3 regions of the Massilia sp. CCM 8734 genome follow, and region 1 is predicted to be linked to each of the others. Evidence: predicted binding sites of a transcription regulator. Region 1 holds the regulator's gene; each other region holds the start of a gene.
What was found. The regulator FliA, encoded in region 1, starts transcription of late flagellar genes. The targets are predictions, from matches to a motif close to CTAAAGTTTNNNNNNNNNNNGCCGNTA.
Positions count from the first base shown of each region.

Region 2: the regulator FliA is predicted to act here: its motif matches at 3,009-3,035, upstream of fliD (flagellar filament capping protein FliD).
Region 3: the regulator FliA is predicted to act here: its motif matches at 1,842-1,868, upstream of F2P46_RS26485 (flagellin).

Region 1 is NZ_WHJI01000043.1:35,536-40,299, reverse strand. Features, by position in the region: gene F2P46_RS29105 (M35 family metallo-endopeptidase) at 1-287, shown strand, start outside; gene F2P46_RS29100 (hypothetical protein) at 360-860, opposite strand; gene motD (flagellar motor protein MotD) at 995-1,753, opposite strand; gene F2P46_RS29090 (flagellar motor protein) at 1,756-2,502, opposite strand; gene F2P46_RS29085 (RNA polymerase sigma factor FliA) at 2,484-3,215, opposite strand; gene F2P46_RS29080 (MinD/ParA family protein) at 3,231-4,058, opposite strand; gene flhF (flagellar biosynthesis protein FlhF) at 4,051-4,764, opposite strand, start outside.
Region 2 is NZ_WHJI01000036.1:28,829-33,592, forward strand. Features, by position in the region: gene F2P46_RS26455 (flagellar hook-length control protein FliK) at 1-135, opposite strand, end outside; gene F2P46_RS26460 (flagellar protein FliT) at 147-479, opposite strand; gene fliS (flagellar export chaperone FliS) at 489-941, opposite strand; gene fliD (flagellar filament capping protein FliD) at 964-2,973, opposite strand; gene F2P46_RS26475 (flagellar protein FlaG) at 3,107-3,478, opposite strand; gene F2P46_RS26480 (flagellin) at 3,550-4,764, opposite strand, start outside.
Region 3 is NZ_WHJI01000036.1:34,006-38,769, forward strand. Features, by position in the region: gene F2P46_RS26485 (flagellin) at 213-1,655, opposite strand; gene F2P46_RS26490 (hypothetical protein) at 2,040-3,017, shown strand; gene F2P46_RS26495 (macro domain-containing protein) at 3,439-3,906, opposite strand; gene F2P46_RS26500 (hypothetical protein) at 4,022-4,669, opposite strand; gene F2P46_RS26505 (GNAT family N-acetyltransferase) at 4,678-4,764, opposite strand, start outside.

The DNA of each region.
Region 1 (4,764 bases):
TGGTCGATTGCAGCTGCAAGGAATCCTACTACGCGTATGTGTACCCGACCCAGCCGTACAAGATCTACGTCTGCAACGCCTTCTGGTCGGCGCCGACCTCGGGCACGGATTCAAAGGGCGGCACCCTGGTGCACGAACTGAGCCACTTCAACGTGGTGGCGGCGACCGATGACTGGGCGTATGGCCAGTCGGCCGCGGCCAGCCTGGCGACCAGCAATCCGACCAAGGCCGTCGACAACGCCGACTCGCACGAGTATTTCGGCGAGAACACCCCTTCGCTGCCGTAAGCGAGCGGGCAATGAAAAACAGCCTGGCCGCGCGCGCGCGGCCAGGCTGTTTTTTATCGCTACGCGAGTGGGCTATTGCTCCGCCGGCTGGGCCACCTGCGTATGCGTGAACACCGTCGAGGCCGGTTTCATCGTCTCGGGATTATCCAGCTGCTGCAGATCAAGCACGTAACTTCCCGTATGACTGAGCCGGTAGCGCTGCTTGCCCGGCTGAAAATCATACGCGCGCGTGACATCGATGGTATTGCGGTGCACGCCGTTCGGCTCGACCTTCAAATAATCGTCGGGCTGCGGCGGCGCCCGCTTGACCACCGGGCCGATGTAATTGACCGGCGCCGCACTGCCCGCCACGCTGATGTCGAAATCCGGCCCGAACAGCTGCCGGCTCTGGTACGTCACCTTCCACAGATAGATCGGCTGACTGGTCTTGTTGCTCACCGTCAAGGTCACCAGCACCTTGCCGCCGCGCGAAGCGACCGACACCTTCTCGCTCACGCCACTGATCGGCTTATCCCTCGCATAGGCCAGTCCCAGCGCCATGAGCATCAACATGCCCGCCACGGATCGTTTCATCGGCTTGCTCCTTGTCTTGTGCTTGTCTTGTCGGTCCCGGCCGGCGGCGCTTGCCTGAAGCGGGGCCGGGTCGCCCGCCTGCGCCGTTCTCGACCATTGTGCACCGTTTCAGGCTTCACGCCAGCCCGGTTGAATCAACGGGTGGGGATTTCGGTGGTGGTATCGGGCAGCGCCGACAAGATCGTCACCGCGACGCGCCGGTTGCGCGCGCGCCCTTCGGGCGTGTCGTTGGACGCGACCGCGATGTTGGCGCCATGCCCCACGGCCGTCAGGCGTTCGGGCGCCACGCCGCTGTCGATGAACAGGCGCACCACGCTGCTCGCGCGCACCGCCGACAGTTCCCAGTTCGAGGGGAACAGCGCATTCCTGATCGGCGTCGGATCGGTGTGGCCTTCCACCTGCACCGCGTGCGGGTCGTCCTTGAGCAGCACCGCCAGCGCGCGCAGGGCCTGGTCCGATTCGGGCGTGAGGGTGGCGTCGCCCGGATCGAACAGCACACTGGCATTGATCTCCACGCTCACCCCGCGGCTGTTCTGCGTCACGCGCACCTTGCCTTCGCGCACCAGCGGCGCCAGGGTCGAGGTCAGCTTTTGCGCGAGCTTGGTCAGGCGTTCCTTTTCGCGCCGCATGGCTTCCTCGCGCCGTTTGATCAGCGGGTCGGGCAGCACGATCAGCTGCGGCACGTTGCTGCTGGCGACACTGGCCGTCTTCTGGTCCTTGCCGCCGAAGGCGTCGCCCAGCGAGACCGAAAACACCTTGTATTTTCCCTCGTTGACGACCGAAATGGCATACATGACCACAAAAAACGCGAACAGCAAGGTGATGAAATCGGCGTACGAAATGAGCCAGCGTTCGTGATTTTCGTGCTCGGCTTCGTACTTTTTGCGCGCCATGGTCAGGGCCGCGAGAGCAGGCAGGTGACCCGTTCTTCGATCACGCGCGAATGGTCGCCGCTGGCGATATCGTGAAAGACATCGGTGAGGATTTCGTACTGGGTCACCCGTTCGGCGACGATGGTCTTGAGTTTGTTGGCGATCGGGTAGAAAAACATATTGGCCAGCCCGACCCCGTACACGGTCGAGACGAAAGCGACCGCAATCCCGCTGCCGAGCTTACCCGGATCGCTCAGGTTTTCCATCACGTGGATCAGCCCCAGCACCGCGCCCAGGATGCCGATGGTGGGCGAGTAGCCGGCCGCCGCCTCCCAGATCTTGACGGCCTGGCGTTCGCCGAATTCGTAGGCCGTCACTTCCATCTCCATCAGGCTGCGCAGCTTGTCGGGGGCGATGCCGTCGACCACCAGGCGCAAGCCCTTCTGCACGAATTTATCTTTGTTGACCGCCATGTATTTTTCCAGCGACAGCAGGCCGTCGCGGCGCGCATGCAAGCCCCACACGGCGATCTCGCGCGCCAGGGCTGCGCGCTGGCTCGGCGGCGGCGAGAACACCCAGCGCAGCATGCGCACGCCGCGCATGAAGGTCGGCGCTTCGCTTTGCAGCAGCACGGCGCCGACGGTGCCGATGACGACGATGGCAAACGCCGCCGGCTGCACCAGCGACGACAGCTTGCCGCCTTCCAGCGCCTGGCCGACCAGCAGGCCGGCCAGGGCCAGGAAAATTCCCGCTACGCTGGCCCGGTCCACGCCTGCTCCTTCAAGGACGAGCGCAGGCGCGCGACCGCCTGGGTGTGCAGCTGCGACACGCGCGATTCCGATACACCCATGACGGCCCCGATCTCTTTGAGGTTCAGTTCTTCTTCGTAGTACAGGCCCATGAGGATTTTTTCGCGCGGCGGCAAGCCGTCGATGGCGTCGATGACGGCCTGGCGGAAATCGCCGTCGAGCAGGCTGCGCAGCGGATCGGCGTCGTCCACCGCATAGCGGTCGAGGAAGCTGTCGTTGCCGCCCTCGTTATCGTGGAAATCTTCGTAGTACACCAGCTGGTGGCCGCCGCCGTCGGTGAGCATGTCCTGGTAGTCTGCCAGCGAGAGTTTCAAGCTCTTGGCCACTTCCGACTCGGTGGGCGGGTGGCCTAGCTTTTGCTGCAAGGTGCTCATCGCCGTTTCGATCTTGCGCATGTTCTGGCGCATCGAGCGCGGCAGCCAGTCGCTGCTGCGCAGTTCATCGAGCATGGCGCCGCGGATGCGCAGCACGGCGTAGGTTTCGAATTGGGCGCCGTGGGTTTCCTCATAGCGGCTGATGGCGTCGAGCAGGCCGATCATGCCGGCCTGGACCAGGTCGTCGACTTCCACGCTGGGCGGCAGCTTGGCCTTCATGTGGTGGGCGAGCCGCTTCACCAAGGGCATATGCTCGGTCAGTAAATGGTTCTTGTCCGCTTTCCCTTTGACGGTATACATAGATCTCAGTATGTTTTAAGAACCAAAATGGGAAGTCCCCCCTGTGTGCCCGAGCTGCGGCATGGCCGACAGGGCAAAGCGCCCCGCCAGCTGGCGAAATGCAACCGAGGCTCCCGCCAGCGGGAACGCATCGACCACGGCCCGGCCCAAGCGCGCGGCCCGGTGCAGGTATTCGTCCGCCGGGACCGAGCCCATCGACGTGAGCTGTACGGCAAGGTAACGACTTGCCGCAGATGACATATTATCGTATACCACCTTCGCTTCCGCTTCGGATGCGCCCGTGACCAGAATTCCGAACGGACGGCGTCCCAACTGTTGCGAAAGTCGCTTGATGAGGGAGTAGGCGGCGGTGATCGAGGCGGCGCTGGTGGAGACCTGGACCACGATCTCGGCGCTGTCCATGATGGGCACCGGAAAAGTGTCGTCGTCGCCGAATTCGCCGTCGACGATGACGATGCCGGTCTGCTTGACCAGCACGTCGAAGGTCTTGGCCAGGCGGCGCGCTTCGTCCGGGCCGCCGCGCGCGCGCGCCATGCTGACCACGCCGAAGCCTTGCGGCACCTGGTGGATGATCTGGTTCAGCGCGCACTGCTGGCGCGCCACCTGCAACAGGCTGGCGCGGTCGGCCACGCCGAGGCGCTGGGCCACGCCGTATTCGCGGTCGCAGGCGTCGACGATGAGCACGTCGTTGCCGGCGCGCGCCAGGGACGCGCCCAGGTTGACCAGCATGGCGCCCTTGTCGTCTTGCGGCGTGGCGGAAAGAAAGGTGACGATGCGTGGCTTGGGGCCGGCCAGCATCCGGCGCAGGCCTTCGGCCTGGTCGAAATCGAAATGATTAGCCAAGGGACACCTCGCGCAGGCTGCGGTCGTTGCGGGCGTTGCTGGTGTTAGCCATCAGCAGCGGCAGTTCGGCATCCGAAAACTGGGTGGCGGCGGCGTCGCGCTTGAGGCGGAAGGCGCGGTCGACCAGCATGTTGCGGTCGGCCAGGTGCAGGTCTTCCGGCACGCGCTGGCCGTTCGAGACATAGAACAGGTTCAGTTTCTGGCGGATCACGACATCGAGCACGTTGCCGATCGAAGCGGCTTCGTCGAGTTTGGTCATGATGGCCCCGGCCAGGCCGCTGCCCTGGTAGGCGCGCACCACTTCATTGAGGGTTTCGTTGGTCGAGGTCGAGTTCAGGCACAGCAGGCGCTTGACGTCAGCGCCGGTCTCGGACAGCATCGCCACCTGTTCGGCCACGTTCTGGTCGCGCTGGGAGACGCCGACGGTGTCGATCAGCACGGTGTGCTTGTTGCGCAATTCCTTGAGGGCGATGCGCAGGTCCGATTCATCCTTGACCGAGTGCACCATCACGCCGAGGATCTTGCCGTAGATGCGCAATTGTTCGTGACCGCCGATACGATAGGCGTCGGTAGTGATCAGGGCCAGTTTTTCCGGGCCGTGGCGCATCACGCAGCGCGCGGCCAGCTTGGCGGTGCTGGTGGTCTTGCCGACGCCGGTCGGGCCGACCAGGGCGAACACGCCGCCCTTTTCCAGGATTTCATCTTC
Region 2 (4,764 bases), on a different contig from region 1:
CACCTGCATCGACTTGCCGACCTCGGTCGAGAGCGCGCGCGTGAGCGCTTCCTGGCGCGCGTCGCCGACCCCCGGGGTCGGGCGGCCCGGGTCGACTCTGCCGACCTGCCCCGGTCCATCGGTACGCGCCAGCATCGCGAGGACGACTAGACGCCGCCGTAGGCGTTATTCAGGCGGCGCGATGTGCCGCTGCTGTTGATCATGTGCGACAGCTGCGCCATCCAAGGCGTGGTCAGGTCGCGGATGGTGCGGTCGCAGGCCAGCAATTGCTTGATGATCGCCACTTTCTTGACCCGGCTGGCGCCGTCGAGCAAGATCTGCTGGTCGTTGGCCTGCAAGGCGCTGGCGTGCGCGCCGACCCGTTTTTCGAGCAGGCTCAGTTCATCCCACTCGCCGCTTTCGGCCGCGGCCACCATCTGTTCGGACAGGGCCAGCATGGCTTCATAGGTGGACAGCACGTCGTCATTGGTCATGGTCATGGACATCATTCAGGCGCTCACAAGGTTGGAGGTGCGGTTGGGCGCCATCTCGGACGCGGGCGTGACGGCAGGGGCGGCGCCGATGGCGTTCCAGGTTTCGCGCAGCTCGGTCAGCAAGCCCTGGATTTCCACCATGATCTCGATATCGTTTTTCAGGTTCGCCGCCAGCAGGCGCGCGCTCATATATTCGTACAGCGCATCGAGGTTTTCGGCGATCTGGCCGCCGGCGGTTTTGTCGAGGCTGGCGCGCAAGCCATTGTCGATGATCTGGATGGCTTTCGAGATCGCTTTGCCTTTTTCCGGAATGTTGCCCGACTTCATGTGCATCAGGCCGGTGAGCACCGCCACCAGTGCGCCGTCGAACAGCATGACGATCAGCTTGTGCGGGGAGGCCGCCACCACACTCGTTTCCAGGCCGACTTTGGCGTAGCTGCTTGCGCCCCTGTTGGGAGATCCAAACATAATTAATGTCCTCTTTCTGTCGCTATCGGATGGTGCTGAGGGAGGCGAGCTGCTGCGCCAGGAAGGTGCTCGTCGAACTCATGCCCGAGAGCGTCACGTCGAGCGAAGAATACTGCTTGCGTAAATCTTTTTCGGTCTGGGTCAGGCGAATGTTCAGGGCCGCGCGCTGCTTGGCGATATCGGCCAGGCTGGCGTTGATGCCGGCGTTCTTGCCGGAAATGGTGCCCTTGCTGTTGAGATAACTGTCGATCAGCTCGGTGAACTGGGCGCCGGCGCCTTTCGAGATATTCACGGTGCCGCGCTCGCCGATGGCGCCGCCGGTGATCTGGATCTGGATCCCGGAAGCGGTCGAGCCGGCGTTGCCGGTCAGGTTCTGGCCGCTGCCGGTGGCGGTGGCGCCGCCGATGGTGCCGGCCACGTCGAGCCCGTCGACCAGGGTCGGTGTGCCCAGCAGGCCGGCGGCGGCGTTGCCGCTGATGCCCACTTTCGAGGTCGAGCCGTATTTGTTCGAGGTGATCGTGAAGATCCCGTTTTCCTGCTTGACCAGCACCCCGGTGCCGCTGGTGGCGCTGGCGCCCGTCGCACCGACCGCGCCGTTGATGATCGACTGCACGTGGCTGGCCAGGCTGGCCGCCGTGTAGTTACCGGCCAGCAGGGTGGCGGTCGAGGTCACGCCGTTGATGGTCAGCGACAACTGGTCGTTGACATCCTTGGTGATGCTGGTGCCGGCGGCGGTGCTGCCGGTGGCGCTGCCTTGGGTTGCCAGTTGGCTGATCAGCACGCTCTTGGTGCCGACCGTGCTGTTGGTGGTGGAGCCGACAAAGCTGACCAGGCTGTCCGTGGTCGAGCCGACCGTACTGAGCAGCTTGGAAACGCCTTCCAGGTCGGCATCCAGCGCTTTTTGCAGCTTGCCGCTGTCGAGCTTGAGGGAACCGTCGGCCTGGAACGATACGCCCAGCTGGCTCATGCTGCTGATGTCGCCATCCATGCCCGGCACCGGCGTGAAGAACATCTTGCGCAGGCTCGATTGCAGGTTGCGCACGGTGGCGTCGCCCAGCAGTACGCCGGCGCCTTTGCCTTCGCTGGCCTTGGGCGCCGTGGTCAGGCCGGCGATCGTCGTGTTCAGTTCATTGTACGACTTGATGAAATTGTTGATCGCCGTTTTCGCGCCCGCACTGTCGCTGGTGATGTTGACCGTGCTGGTGCCGACCTTGAGCGCGCTGATGGTCACGCCCTGGATCGCTTCCGAGACGTTGTTGCTCTGGCTGCTGATGGCCACGCCGTTGATGGTCAGCTTGGTGTTTTGCGCCGCGCTGTTCTGGGTCATGTTCTGGGTGCCGTCGGCGGCGTAGCCGAGCAGGCTGCCGATGGCCGGGTCGCCCGAGACGCCAATGCGCATGCTCGACGTTTCGCCGGTCTGGGCCGAGGTCAGCACCAGGCGGTTGGGGCTGGCGCTGCCGTCCGAAATGATCGACGCGGTCACGCCCACATTGGCCTTGTTGATGGCGTCGCGGATGCCTTGCAGCGAATTGTTGCTCGCGTCCAGGGTCACGGTGCGCGCCGAGCGCGTGGCGTCCTGGGCGAAGGCGGCGCCGGTGTAAGCGCCGTTAGCCAGGGTGCCGCCCGTGATGCTGCCGAATTCGAACGTCAGCGTGGTGGCCGCGCCGCTGCCGATCAGCGCGGTGGTGCTGGCCTGGCCGACCGAGGTCAGGGTTTGCGCCTGCGACAGCTGGCTCACGTTGACGCTGTAGCTGCCCTTGACGGATTCCTTGCCGGCGCTGGCGGTGAGCACGCCGCTCTCGGACGAGGAGGCGCCGATGGTCTTGAACTTGGTCGGGTCGGCCAGGCCGGTGACGGCGGTCTGGAAGCCGTTCAGCGCGCCGCTGAGCGTGCCGTAGGCCGCCAGCTTGGCGGTGTACGCCTTTTCCTTGTCCTGCATGGCGACGAAAGGCCGGCTCTCCGCCATCATCAATTTATTGACGATGTCGTTGACGTCGATAGAGCCGCCTGAACTGACGGATGAAATGGCCACGAACGCCTCCTGGTAAAAGCATGAATATACTAAGTTAACGGCATCTTCTATCCATACTTTAGAGGGGTAATCCGGTGCTTGTTCGGTTTATGCCCGGATTGCGCACGATTCACGGGCTTTTTCGCCAATTCCCTCAAGCAACCTGGCTGATCAGCAAACCCTGGACTTTTTCCAGCGCCTTGCCGATTTCGAGCGCCTCCGCGCTGGGCATCTGGCGGATCACTTCCTTGGTGGTCTGGTCGATGATCTTGACCACCGTGCGCTTGCTGTCGGCATCGATCGAAAACTCGATATTGCGCGACATCGCCTGCATCGCCACATTGATCCGGTCGACCACCTTGCTCACTTCGGCCGGGTCGGGCTCGGCCGCCTCTTTGGCCGGTTCGGTCTTGCCCGTCGCGGCGCTTGGCGCCGTCTTGAGGCCGGCGGCGGCGCCGCTCTCGCCGGACGCGGCCGGGCGCGGCAATGGAGCGGCCGGCGTGTTCTCTAGTGGGCGAAGTTCCATGACCGTATTCCTTTAACGAAAATTCCCCGGCGCGCAAAAAGCGGCCGGGGAGTGCAGCGAAGCGGGGCTGGTTAGCCGCGCAGCAAGGACAACACACCGTTCGGCAGGGAGTTGGCCTGAGCCAACATCGCAGTCCCCGCCTGTTGCAGAATCTGGCCGCGGGTCAGTTTCGCGGTTTCCGAAGCAAAATCCGTATCCTGGATCCGGCTGCGCGAGGCGGACAGGTTTTCCGAGGTCGATTGCAGGTTGCTCACCGCGGTTTCGAAGCGCGACTGCAGGGCGCCGAAGGAAGCGCGCTGGCTGTTGACGTTGGCCAGGGCCGAGTCGAGGATCTTGAGCGCGTCGGCCGAGCCCTTGGCGGTCGAGACGTCGATACCGGAAACCGTGTTGAGCGTGGCGGCGACACCGGTGCCGACCGCGTTCGAACCGCTGCTGCCGATCGAGAAACCCTTGTCCGAGTTCATCGACACATAACCCATCGAGGTCGAGGTGGCGCCGGTGATAACGCTGGCGGTGGTGCCCACGGTGCCGGCGGCGTTGATCGAGGCGGCGGTAACTGATGCCGAGGCGCTGTTGTTGGCCAGGGTAATGTTATTGCCGGCGGCGTTGGTCAGGATCAGGCCATTGTTGGTATCGTTCAACTTGGCGGTGACGCCGGTCTTGGACGACACATCGTTAAAGGCGCTGACCGCCGATGCCAGGCCGGAGGCGTTGAGGGCGGCGCCGACGGTAAAGGTGACGTTGGCCGGGGTGCCGGTATTGTCGGACGTGACGGCCAGCGAATACACGCCGGCCGGGGCCAGGGTGATCGCTTCTTCGGTCTTGGCCGAGGCGGTCACGCCGGTGGTGGCGGAAGCGCCGTTAATGGTCGATGCCAGCGTTTGGGCGGTGTCTGTGGCGGCGACGGCGATGCTCGAGGTGGCCAGGCCTTGCAGGGCGAAGCTGCCGACGCTGTAGGCGGTGCCGGTGGTGGCCAGGGTGGCCGGCGCCGTGGTCGACACTTCATTGTTGCCGTAGTTATTGGTACGGAAGTTTGCGGTGGTCGCTTGAATGGTCTGGCCGGCGTTGGCGCCGACCTGGAAGGTGGCGGTGCCGAAGCTGCCGTCGAGCAGTTTCAAGCCGTTGAATTCGGAGGTCTGGGCGATCCGGTCCGCTTCCGACAGCAGCTGGCCCACTTCGGCCTGGATCGCTTTACGGTCGCCGGCGGAGTTGGTGGCGTTGGACGACTGGACTGCCAGTTCACGTACACGCTGCAGGATGTTACCGGTCGATTGCAGGGACCCTTC
Region 3 (4,764 bases), on a different contig from region 1:
GGCGCTAGACGACAGCGTTTTCCTGAACTTGAGGGCAATAAAAAACTATTTGGCGGCGCATGAACGAGGCCAGGGAGTGAATAACCGGGCATTGCGCCTCGGCGGGATTGCATGTACTACAAGGAATTTACTGCCACAACGTACTGCTGAGATGAAATTCCCCAGCCAGCCAGGGGCCGGCCGGGGAAGCAAGGAGCTTGCTAGCTGGTCGATTAACCGCGCAGCAGGGACAACACGCCGTTCGGCAGCGAGTTAGCCTGGGCCAACATCGCGGTACCTGCCTGCTGGAGGATCTGGCCGCGCGTCAGTTTGGCTGTTTCCGAAGCGAAGTCGGTATCCTGAATCCGGCTGCGCGAAGCAGACAGGTTTTCGGACGTGGACTGCAGGTTGCTGACAGCGGTTTCGAAGCGCGACTGCAGAGCACCGAAGGAAGCGCGCTGGCTGTTGACGTTGGCCAGGGCCGAGTCCAGCACTTTCAGGGCTTGCGATGCACCCTTGGCGGTCGAGACGTCGATACCGGAGACGGTATTGAGCGAAGCGGCGGTACTGCCGGCAATCGCATTCGAACCGCTGCTGCCGACCGAGAAACCCTTGTCCGAGTTCATCGACACATAACCCATCGAGGTCGAGGTAGCGCCGGTGACAACGCTGGCGGTGGTGCCCACGGTGCCGGCCGAGTCGATTGCCGCTGCCGTGACCGTTGCTGCTGCACTATTGTTGGCCAGGGTAATGTTGTTACCAGCAGCATTGGTCAGAATCAGGCCGCTGTTGGTATCGTTCAGCTTGGCGGTGACGCCGGTTTTGGACGACACATCGTTAAAGGCGCTCACTGCCGATGCCAGGCCGGATGCATTGGTCGCTGCGCCGACGGTGAACGTCACGTTGGCGGCAGTGCTGTTGTCTGAGGTGACAGCCAGCGAATACACGCCGTTTGCAGCCAGGGTGATCGCTTCTTCCGTCTTGGCCTGGGCGGTCACGCCGGTGGTGGCGGTGGCGCCGTTGATGGTCGATGCCAGCGACTGCGCGGTATCGGAGGTGGTGACAGCGATGTTGGTCGTGGCCAGGCCTTGCAGGGCAAAGCTGCCGCCGGTGTAGGCGGTGCCGGTGGTGGCCAGGGTCGTCGGGGCCGCCGTCGATGCTTCGTTGTTACCGTAGTTATTGGTACGGAAGTTAGCGGTGGTAGCCTGGATGGTCTGGCCGGCATTTGCGCCGACCTGGAAGGTGGCGGTACCGAAGCTGCCGTCGAGCAGTTTCAGGCCGTTGAATTCCGAGGTCTGGGCAATACGGTCGGCTTCCGACAGCAGTTGGCCAACCTCAGCCTGGATCGCTTTGCGGTCACCAGCGGAGTTCGTTGCATTCGAGGACTGCACAGCCAGTTCACGTACACGCTGCAGAATGTTGCCCGTCGATTGCAGGGAACCCTCAGCCGTTTGCAACATCGACACGCCATCGTTGGCATTGCGCTTAGCCTGATCCAGGCCGCGGATCTGGGACGTGAAGCGTTCCGAAATGGCCAGGCCGGCGGCATCGTCTTTGGCGCTGTTAATACGCAGGCCGGAAGAAAGGCGCTGCAGCGAGGTCGACAGTGCGGAAGCCGAAGTGCTCAGGTTGCGTTGTGCATTCAGCGATGCGACGTTGGTGTTGATTACGCTCATGGTAATACTCCTTGCAGATACTACTTATACATGTTGGCAACTTGCCTTCGCTTTGGTCTGCCCCTTCGGTCCGGGACAATCACACCGCAGTCCTTTTTTGTAACGGGTTACCAGCCGGAAAGTTTAGTGAATTCAGGCAGGTATATTTTTTATTTCGCCCCTCAAGCACAGCGCCATCGCGGCGCTTGACGGCAAGCGGCGCCAGAACTTGAGGGTAAAAAAAGCGAAATTTCGGGATTTTTTGGGACCGTGGCGCTGGCTGCGCATGGCCTCAAGCATGTGTTTTTGATAAAACGTGATGGCCGCACAAGGCGACAAGCAAGGGAGACGCTGTAGTATCCTGCTCATATTGCCCAAAAACATTGATTATTTCGGAATACTTACATGGATGACAGCGACACCACACCCGAGCAGGAAGCTGCGCGCATCAACGTCTTTGCCCACATGGCGCTCGGGATCGGGGTGATGTTGCCGCTGGTGGCGGCGCTGAACCGGATTGGCGACATCCATCTTGCCGGGCGCTTCCTCGGCGCCAGCGCGCTCGGGGTGTTGATTTTGCTGGGGCTGCTGAAATTGATCCTGAAAGACCATGCGCCGGTCGGCGTGGCCTGGGCCAAGCTGGGAATCGGGATCGTGCTGGTCGTGTTGGGGATCCGGCAAATCAACAGCGCCGAGCGCGACCTGCACGCCATCAAGCAGGCGGCGCGCCAGGTGGTCGCCACCATGAACGAGAAGGAAGACCCCGGGCCGGCGGCGGCGCCCGCCACCAGTGAGGAGGCGCGCCAGATCGTGGCGGTCGTGAACGGCGTCAACGCCTTGCTCAAACGGCAGATGGCGCAAACCGATTTATTGAATAAAGAGTTCGAAAAAGTCGACATGGGCGATACGCTCACGCCGTCGAGCCTGACGACGCGCACGGGGATCGACGGGTCGCGCCGCAAGCTGGTGCGTTTTGGCGAGCTGGTCGGACAGCGCGACCGCCTGCTCGCCGATTCGGCCGCCGAGGGGCGGCAGTTTTTGCTGACGGCAAAAGTGCCGGAGCACTATCGGGCTCCCGCATTGGCCAACGCCACCAAGGTGGCTAAACAGACCCTCGGCCTGAGTGCGGAATTGTCCGCGGTGCAAAAGGAATTCATCAAGCAGATGAGCACCATGCTCGACTTTTCCCAAGCGCAGCTTGGCAGGACGGTGATGCAGAAAGGCGACTTGATGTTTGCCGGCGAGCGTGAGCTTGCCACCTACCGCAGACTGGCGGTGGCGATCGACAAGACCGGCGCGCGCGAAGAAGCCATCGTCGCCAGATTCAATGCTCATGTTCAACAACTGAAAGACAATGCCAACAATAAATTCAAGACTCTCTGAAGCCCGCGCTTCACGCCAACACCGGGGTCTCAACACCGGGGTCTGGTCTCAACACCGGGGTCTGACCTCTGACTTGAAACATTGTGGCATCAAGCAAACCTCCTTGGCCGCGCGTGTGTGCGCGTCGCCTTGTCGGCTTGTCGAAACCGCCGTTACTGTGAGTTCAACACCACAAACTGTGAAATGTTTCGAATCAGAGGTCAGACCCCGAATTACGGCCGATCCACTCATCAAGGGGACGAGCGTCGCGCGCTACACCGGGGTCAGAGCTTTAATGTGAAACATTGTGACATCGGGAGCGGCGCGGTGCACGCCAACCCGCGCGCTGCCGCTATGCGTGGGGCGAGACAAGCATGGCTGTCAGTTCCACGCTACAAATTGTGAAATGTTTCGAATTAAAGCTCTGACCCCGGTTGTTGGATCAGCCCCTTGCGTCGGCAACAAACTCCACCAACGTATGATCCTCGCCCGCCAGTTCCTCTTCAATGAGGGGAACGATACGTGCCCAGTCGCCTCCGGCCAGACCGGCGCCGATCTTCGGATGGCCGATCCGCTTGCCCTTGAACCTGGCTTTGACCGCCTTCATCACGCCGGCGATGGCCGCATAATCGGCTTTGTTGCCTTCGCCGCGCCAGTGACATTGCGTGTAGCCGTTGACGACAATGAAGCTCCGCCCGTCCCGATGGATTTCCGCGACAGAGATCGTCCCGAGTTTCGCCATGTCGCCTTTGGCGCTCGCCTGGTCGGCCGCAAACGCTTCCGGAAAGAGCCGTTTGATCGACAGCGCAATGCCCTTGCCCATCTGGCACTGGCAATTGCAGCCGTGGACGATGACGTCGAAGGCGCCGTCGAGAGCAAGCTGGAGGAGGTCGCCGGTAAGTGTCTTCATTGTTTTTCACGTCATCATTGATCAGGCCGCGTTTGCGCAGCGGGTCGTCGATTGTACGCGAATAGCAAACGAGAAATGTTTCGAGTTAAAGCTCTGACCCCGGTTGAAAAACGTTTCAGCGGCGGAAGAAGTCGTCGATCAGGGGCCGCTTGGCCGCTTTGATGGTCAGTTCGCCCGCCATGCCGGCGAACACCATGCACTCGCCCGGCGTGTCGCGGTTGATCACGCCCGTGCCTTGCGACACCGCCGTGTTGGCGCCAATCCGGCAGCGGCCGATGATGGCGCTGTTGGGATACAGAATCACGCCATCGCCCAACACCGGGGCCACGCCGTGGTTCTTGCCGACTGTGCAATTTTGGTACAGCACCAGGTAGTTGCCATACGTCGCCTTGGCCAGCACGATCCCCACCGAGTGCCCGATAAAAAACACGTCCGGCATGGCGATCTCGTAAAACAGGTCGATGCCGTTGAGCGCCTTGTTGAGCAGGAACAGGCGCGTCGCTACGCCCAGCGCTTCTTCGCCACGGTCTGCACGCCAGATCGTATTCGACAAAAAGTACAAATACTGGCAGTACTGGCTTGAATTGAAGTGATTGAATTGCCCTTGCGGCCACATTTTCACCTTGTCGATGCAGGCCTGCAGGCGCGTCATGGCCGCGTCCCAATGGCGCGCGATGATGCCTTGCAGCACGGCCGGGTCCATGCCCGGAAAAAACGTGCCCACCTGCTGGCAGGTGTACGGGATCAGGTGTTCGTGCGCCATGGCGCGCCTTATCCCGGCGCCTGGTAGCGCATGTAGACCAGCGCCGGCGCATCCTCGCCGGCCGCCGGGTCTTCGGTCCAGGTGACTTGCCCGCC